DNA from 2 places in the Chitinophaga sp. 01L420 genome. Region 1 is predicted to be linked to the other one. Evidence: riboswitches for the same ligand, from Rfam matches in the RefSeq annotation. Region 1 holds a riboswitch; the other holds the start of a gene.
What was found. Region 1 has a riboswitch for S-adenosylmethionine ahead of AC1DP6_RS31930 (trans-sulfuration enzyme family protein). Riboswitches for the same ligand answer to the same signal wherever they lie in the genome.
Positions count from the first base shown of each region.

Region 2: it holds a riboswitch for S-adenosylmethionine, as region 1 does, so the genes downstream of both, AC1DP6_RS26775 (trans-sulfuration enzyme family protein) here and AC1DP6_RS31930 (trans-sulfuration enzyme family protein) in region 1, are expected to answer to the same signal.

Region 1 is NZ_JBFTSK010000054.1:13-2,507, reverse strand. It holds gene AC1DP6_RS31935 (DUF2851 family protein) at 1-742, opposite strand, end outside; SAM riboswitch class I at 869-987, shown strand; gene AC1DP6_RS31930 (trans-sulfuration enzyme family protein) at 1,174-2,352, shown strand.
Region 2 is NZ_JBFTSK010000037.1:26,324-32,313, reverse strand. It holds gene AC1DP6_RS26790 (sulfite exporter TauE/SafE family protein) at 1-634, shown strand, start outside; gene AC1DP6_RS26785 (NirD/YgiW/YdeI family stress tolerance protein) at 644-967, opposite strand; gene AC1DP6_RS26780 (dicarboxylate/amino acid:cation symporter) at 1,067-2,278, shown strand; gene AC1DP6_RS26775 (trans-sulfuration enzyme family protein) at 2,229-3,407, opposite strand; SAM riboswitch class I at 3,559-3,672, opposite strand; gene AC1DP6_RS26770 (NAD-dependent epimerase/dehydratase family protein) at 3,745-4,689, opposite strand; gene AC1DP6_RS26765 (YdcF family protein) at 4,746-5,990, opposite strand, start outside.

The DNA of each region.
Region 1 (2,495 bases):
AGATCTCCTGCAACTGCAAAGCATATACGTCGGCATGCGGCTCCTCCAGCATCCCTGCCTGTCCGAATAACAGGGCTTCCAACTGCATTCCCTGGTGCCGGTGCCGCATGAGCACTACATGTGGCAGCGATTGTGCCACCTGCAGCAAGGGCAGGGCATTAATGGGCATGCCGTAACTCTGCGCCACTGCCCAGTAACAGACTTCTTCCCAGTTAAAATGGTTGCTTTGCAGCCAGGCGCGCAGGGCTCCCATCTTGCGCTCCCAGCGCTCTGCCAGCAGCCGCTCTTTCCAGCTAAGCCAGGTCAGTTGTGGTACCAGCGCGGCATGTGGCGCACAGGGCACAAAAGGTGTCAGCTCCCGCAACTGCTCATAACGCTGCAGCAACAATTTGGGAATATACTGCTGTAACTCCAGGCAGGGCACTCCCGGAATACGATCGGCCGGCATATCATGTACAAACACTACATGCAGAATGATACGCCCATACTGCAGGTTATGTTGATGCCCATGCCGGAACCAGTCGGAAGTTCTCAGATGCAGCTCTACCTGCCCTACCCATAAAGTAGTGCCGATCCTGATTTTTGCAGCCGAAAAATCAGGTCCACTGTGATGATTATGAAGTCCTGGATATAAGATCTGAACGGGTTCTCCACTGGTAGTGGTAAGATGGTCCTGCTTAAATAGCCGGAACGCCCAGATGTGCTGGAATAGCTCCTCAGAGAGCAGCGGGTTAACAAACATAAAGACATGGTTGGGTGTAAAATAATATCAGCTAAAGGTAATAAAACATCGTTTAATAAATAAATTCCCGATTCAATTTGGAAATCTGATCAAAGTGATATTACCTTTGCGCCAGTTCTTACACATCACTTATCCAGAAAGGCGGAGGGACTTGGCCCTGCGATGCCTTAGCAACCTTTCCTGATTTTACGATCAGGAAAAAGGTGCTAATTCCTGCCCCGGTGCAAATCGGGGAAAGATAAGTTGGCAGAGATAATACTTCACAGATATATATAACTTTCTAAAGGAGCTCTTCCAACACCATGGGAGAGCTTTTTTTATGCCCTCCCCACTCACCTTTCATGGATTTGTTGTTGTTTAAGTTGATCTTTAATGATAAAGTTGCAGCAGATAATTGTGCACATTGAACATCATTAAAAATACTTAATAACATGAAAACAGCTACACAACTGATTCATAGCATTCCGATAGACGAACTGACAGGCGCTATTTCTGTGCCTATCTATCAAACATCCACCTTTGTGCAGGAATCACCCGGCATAAATAAAGGCTTTGAGTTCTCGAGGGCAAACAATCCCACAAGAAAAGTGCTGGAAGACCTGATCTGCAACCTGGAAGAAGGGTTTGCCGGATTTGGGTTTGCCAGTGGTATGTCGGCCATAGATGCGGTACTGAAGCTGTTAAAGACCGGCGATGAGATCATGGCGGTGGAAGATACCTACGGTGGCATCTTCCAGATATTTAACCACATGTTTGAACGCTTCGGTATCAAAGTTAATTTCGTAGATACCAGCAACATCGATAAAGTACTGGCCGCCATTACGCCCAATACAAAAATCATCTGGCTGGAATCCCCTACCAATCCAACATTGCGCATTTCTGATATCAAATCTATCAGCAAAATCGCCAAACAACATAATATCCTGCTGGTAGTAGACAATACTTTCAGTACGCCTTTACTGCAACAACCCTTAACACTGGGCGCGGATATCGTTATCCACAGCGCTTCCAAATATCTTTCCGGTCACAGTGATGTGATTGCCGGACTGGTAGTCGTTAACAGCAAAATACTGGCAGACCAGATCCGCTATAATCAGAATATTTCCGGTAGCATCCTCAGTCCTTTTGAAGCATGGCTGACCATCCGCGGTATTGAAACACTGTACCTGCGCCTGGAAAAACAATGCAGCAATGCCACCGCTATCGCTAACTGGCTGGCCGCCCACCCCGCTATCGATAAGGTATATTATCCCGGACTGGCTACTCATAAAAATCATCATATTGCCCGTAAACAACAGAAAAATTATGGCGCACTGGTGAGCTTTTCCCTGAAAAGCGACAATATCAAAAATGCCATCCGCATTGTAAACGCTACCAAACTATTTAAACTGGCTGAGAGTTTCGGCGGCGTGAAAAGTATGCTGGCCCATCCGGCCACCATGACACATCGTAACATACCGGAAGAGTTCCGGAAAAAAACAGGTTTACAGGATTCCTGTATCCGTTTATCAGTGGGTATTGAAGATGCCGAAGATCTGATCAACGACCTGAAACAGGCGCTGGATAAATTAAATCATCCGGCCGGCAAGCAAATTACTGTTTTACAATAAAGCCCTTAGTGGTTAGCACACCACTTTGGCCTTCAGAAACTGATCATCTCTGAATTGCCAAAGACTAATTGCTGAGGGTGCAAGCTCAAAAAAAAGTATGGAAAACAAGACCATCAATTTAGGCATTTTCGGATTCGGCGTCG
Region 2 (5,990 bases), on a different contig from region 1:
CAGTACAGCGGTACATATTTCTGAGATCCTGAGCTGCGGCATTGCAGGCTGGATGCATCAGCGGATGGGTAATGTCAACAAAAAGCTTTTCAAAATACTGATATTACCAGGTATCGCCGGAGCAGTGATAGGTGCTTACCTGTTATCTTCCCTGGAACATTATGCGATGTATACCAAACCATTGGTATCGCTGTATACGCTGATACTGGGTACTGTGATTCTGTTACGGGCTATCCGGGCACAACGCAAAAAACATGTCACTAAAAAAATAAAGAAAATTGGTTTGCTGGGCTTTGGTGGCGGTTTTATAGACGCTATCGGCGGCGGCGGCTGGGGTTCTATTGTATTATCATCGCTGATTGCCGGCGGCAGACACCCCCGCTTTTCACTGGGCACGGTAAAGGCTACCCGCTTTTTTATTGCCATGCTCAGTTCCCTCACTTTCATCACCGTGCTTTATCATGTGCACTGGGACGCCGTACTCGGGCTGGTAGTAGGTAGTGCCATTGCCTCTCCTATTGCGGCAAGGGTATCCAATAAAATTTCTGCCAAAACAATTATGGTAGCGGTAGCAGTGATTGTGATCCTGGTAAGTATGAAGAGTATTTACAGCTTCGTGGTAAAAATCATATAGTCATCTCCGTTAATCGTTATTAACCGCCTGATTTACTTTGAGGGTAATGGGTTTGTTGATTTCGTATTGTACCAGGGCTTTGATGGTTACCGCATCTCTGTCATTGAATGGTTTGCGGGGGAGATACCTGGGGTCAATATCTATTTGAATTTCTGCAGTTTTGTCTTCAAACAGGTAATTATTGTCGCGTAGTTTTTTCGTCACATAGCCGGTAATCTTAACCGGTGTGCTGTCATTCTGCAGTTGCCTGGCATTGCGCATCACCTCTCCTATGGTGTAGGATCGGTCCTGGAAAAAAAAGGGCAGCAACAAACAGAGCAGCAAGCTTTTCATGACTAACATATTGGTTTGCTATGAGCATAAACAATAATCATGTCTGATTGTTCAATGATCAGATACATTTGCCTATCTTGTATAATATAAATTTCATTCATGGGATTTCTTAAAACGTACAGCAGCATGTTCTGGCTGTTGGCAGGTATCATAGCTGGCAGTATTGCCGGGCTTATATTCGGAGAAAAGGTAGTCATTATAAAGCCGATAGGCGATATTTTTTTGAACCTGTTGTTCACCGTGATCATACCGCTGGTATTTTTCTGTATTGCAAATGCCATTGCGCATATCGATGCCGGCAATAAACTGGGGCGAATATTGGGCATGATGTCGCTGGTATTCCTCAGTACCATTCTGATATCTGCGTTTTTGACCATTGTGGCAGTATGGTTATTCCCGATCCATCAGCAGGTAGCCTTGTCAAAAAACATCAACATAGAGCAACCGGGCAACTGGGGGGAACAGTTGAGCAGATTACTCACAGTGGGTGAGTTTTATGAATTATTGTCGCGCAAAAATATGCTGCCTTTCATCATTTTTTCCGGTCTCACCGGGTTTGCTGCCATGCGTGTAGGCGAGGCCGGTAAAGCTTTCCGGCAGTTTTTATATTCCGGCAACGAAGTGATGAAAGAAGTGCTTGGCGTGATCATGAAACTGGGACCTGTTGGTTTAGGCGCTTATTTCGCTTACCAGGTAGGCACCGTGGGTCCTCAACTGTTTGGCACCTACGCGCATTCCCTGGGTATCTATTACGGCTTCGGTATTTTCTACTTTATATTCGGATTCAGTCTGTATGCGTTTGTGGCCGGAGGAATACCGGGTATTAAAATCTTCTGGAAAAATAATATTATACCTACCCTTACAGCAGTGGGCACGGGCAGCAGCATTGCTACTATTCCGGCCAACCTTGAAGCGGTAGCCAAAATGGGTGTTCCGCAGGATATCGGTAATGTGGTGGTGCCGCTTGGAGCCACCCTGCATAAAGATGGCTCCAGTATTTCTTCTATTATAAAAATGGCGGTAGTATTTGCCATGTTTGGTAAAAGTTTCGACAGTCCTTCTGTTGTTCTGATGGCACTAGGCGTTACTGTTATCGCCAGCATCGTGGAAGGCGGCATCCCCAATGGCGGCTATATCGGCGAGCTGCTGGTGATGAGTATCTACGGATTCCCGGTAGAAGCCCTGCCACCGCTGATGATTATTGGTACACTGGTAGATCCTTTGGCTACCATTCTCAATGCCACCGGCGACAACGTAGCAGCTATGCTGACAACACGCTTTCTGCGTGGGCGGGCAGCGGCAGTTTCGTAAAGGCCTGCTCCAGGTCGGCCAGCAGATCGGCTGTTTCTTCCAGTCCTACCGACAAACGGATCAGACTATCGCTTACGCCGGCCGCTCTTCTTTTTTCTGCAGGAATAGATTTATGGGTCATCGCTGCCGGATGACAAAGTAAGCTCTTGATACCACCCAGACTTTCCGCCAGTTTGAAGTAGTGAGTAGACGTAACAAATGCAGTAGCTGCTTCAGTGGTATCATCTTTCAATGTAAAAGAAATAATACCTCCAAACCCTTTACTCTGCTGCTTTGCCAGCTCATGCCCTTTATGGGAAGGTAAGCCGGGATAGAATACTTTTTCTACTGCCGGATGTTTCTCCAGGTATTCTGCCAGCGCCTGTGCATTGATACCATGTTGTTTAATGCGCAGGTGCAGTGTTTCGATACCACGTATCAGCAGGAAGCTATCGAAGGGCGACAGAATAGCCCCACAGGCATTCTGATAAAATTTAATCTCCTCTCCCAGTGGTATTGTTTTAGCGACTACCACTCCTGCAATCAGGTCACTATGTCCGCCGAGGTACTTGGTAGCACTGTGTATCACCAGGTCAGCGCCCAGCTCCAATGGCTTTTGCAATACGGGGGAAGCGAAAGTATTATCTACACAGAACAAACAATTATGTGCCTTTGCAATGCGGCCAATAGCAGCGATATCAGAGATTTTCAGCGTGGGATTGGTGGGTGTTTCCAGCCATATTAAACGGGTAGCGGGCGTAATAGCATTGAAGACCGCCTGGGTATCAGATGTATCCACGTAGTTTACTTTGATACCAAACTTCTCATATACTTTATTAAAGAGACGGAAAGCGCCGCCATAGATATCATCTACCGCTACAATTTCATCGCCGGATTTTAGCAGTTTAATTACCGCATCAATGGCTGCTAACCCGCTGGAGAACAGGGATGCGGTGGCACCGCCTTCCAGTTTGGCAATAATCTTCTCCGCTGTTTCGCGGGTAGGATTATTGGAGCGGGCATAGTCATATCCTTTATTGACGCCGGGTGCTTCCTGCACAAACGTAGAGGTTTGATAAATAGGCACAGCAATGGCGCCGGTGTGAGGGTCTACGGGAATAGAGTGGATCAGTTCAGTAATTGTGCTCATCTGTTTTTGATTTTTAGTTTGATGAAAATTGATTAAACAGGTCCGTTAAATGAGCATATCAAGGGTAGGCAGGGGCATAAAAAAACTCACCTGGGAGCCAGATGAGTTTTATCATTATATAGATAATAATGTATAGTAAAACTTAGAATCTGACTTATCTTTCCTGGTAATTAAACCGGGATGGATGCAGCACCTTTCACTGCTTGCGCAGTGATGGTTGCTAAGGTATCGTCGGGCCATGTCCCTCCTCCTTTCTTGATAAGCTATTTAAAGAACTGGTGCAAAGATAATGCAGAAAAATTAACTACCAAATTTATTTTCCTACAAAATTAGTAGACTACTGTTTTGCCAGTGTTAAACGGATCCCTTCTTCATAGGAAGTGGGTTTTACATTAAAGTGTTTTTCGAATTTTGAAGAGTCCAGTATGTATGGATAGTTGCTCTGATAAAGCATTTCCTTCATTTCTCTGATGGTGGGATCAAACAGTCCGGAGAGTGTTAGCATAAAGCTACCCAGCTTCATATATTTGGGTTTTACGCCCATTTGGGTGGCAATCAGGTTTACATAACCTTTACCATCCGGTGCAGGATTGGCGGTAGGCAAATGCCATACCTGGTTCCAGGAAGTATCATCCTGGGAAAGCAGGTATAAGCCTTTCGCAGCATCTGGTGTGAAGGTGTAGCTATGTGTCTGGTTATCTTTTCCCAGCCACATTGCTGAGCTGTTCTTTTTAAATTTATCGATGATCAGGAGATTCAGGAAGCCGGTTTTATCTGCGCCGGGGCCATAGAAATCAGCTGCCCGCGCAATGGTAGCAGTGATTTTACCTGCTTTTACTTCGTCCATCAGTTGTTTGGCAATGGCCGCACGAACGATCCCTTTTTTGCTGGAAGGCTGATAAGGGGTATCTTCTTTCATTGGGCCGTTTACTAACCCGTAAGAATATACGTTATCAAAGAAAATCAGTTTGGCGCCGGCTTCTTTGCAGGCATTGATCACGTTGGTCATGATCTTAGGCCAGGCATCGCTCCACACTTTGATGTCATATTTCAAACCTGCCGTGAGGAAAACGATGCTGCTTCCTTTTACTGCATTTTTTGTTTGTTCATAATCCGTGATGTCAGCCCCTACCAGGTCGGTAATGCCCGCAATTGATTTGGGGGAGCGACTTACCAGGCGAACCCGTTTTTTATTATTCACGAGTTCTGCAGCCAGTTCATTGGCGATGATACCTCCTGCTCCAAGGATAGTATACAAGGGCTGGATAGATTGATCAGACATAGTTTTGTGTTGTAAGGTTTATATGAAAGACGAATAAGTGAACGAAATATTGTGTATCAGGGATCCAGTGGATCGAAGGCATTCACCTGCAGGGAACGGAGGTCCGGTACGAACGACAAATAATAAAGATCTGTCTGTTCGATGTCTGCCGCAGGCATATATCCCAGTTCGGTCATACAGCGTTGCTTAAACAGGGGGCTGGTAACATATACCAGGTGCATCGCATCAGATACGCATAGCATCCGTTTGTTCACCGGGATACCACTTCTCCATGCAATGCGTACTGCGTTACGTACGTTGGTGGTGGTATGCCGCGCATAAGGGTCTATCATGACTACAGCGGCAGGTATTTTCAACTCGTTGACCAGGTACTTCTTCATTTCTACTGCCTCTGAGTAGGGTGTACCTACTGGTCTTACATGCCCACCAGACACAATAATAAAGGGTGCGAGGCCTTTTTGATATAACCCGGCGCCGGTGCGGCAACGGCTTTTCCCGGTTTCGCTCAGCAATTCTTTGGCTACCGGGCTGGCTCCCAGGATCAGCATGGCCGGATAGGGATATTTACTCCAGTCGGTTTTCTTTATTTGCCTATAGGCGTCTCCGTTAGTGGCCGACATAGGCTCGTAGCGGGCAGCTTCATCGCGATGGCTGAGCGTAAGTAATCCAAGTGCCAGCTGTAGCGATGGCTGGAAAAACAAATCATCCTGCCTGTCTTTCTCCTCTACCTGCTCCAGCAAATGCTGCACTCCGGCTTTATAGGCAGGTGAATGTACATACAACAGTGCTGAATCAATTACCGGATACCGCAGACCGGTGCCATTCGTATAGGCATTGATGATATAGTTGACACCATCGGCTGCATCCTTCCAGGCGGCTGTCAGAAATTCGCCGTCACTTTTACGGGCATGCAGTTCAAACAGGCCACTGCCACGCATTTCCCGCAACAATCGAACAAACGGCGTCGGGTTCTGTTGTAGCAACCTGGTGAAGGCGCTGCTTACCTGTTGGATGTTTGCATCTGAAAATAACAGTGCAGCGGGATTTTCCCCGTTGCTCACGGGATGGGATATACGTTGTTTATACTGATTCCGGAGCACCTGCAGGCTGCTATCTTTAGCTAAGAGCGAAGGTAGGCCGGGTAATCGTTCCAGGAGGGTAAACAGATAAAAATTACGATCCTGTAAGGTCCCCGGACCTGATACAAATTTATACTGCGGATCCGGATAAAGTGATTGACTATAGGTAAATGGTAGTAATGCAAATAATAATAAACAGGTAATAAAACAGTTTTTCAGATA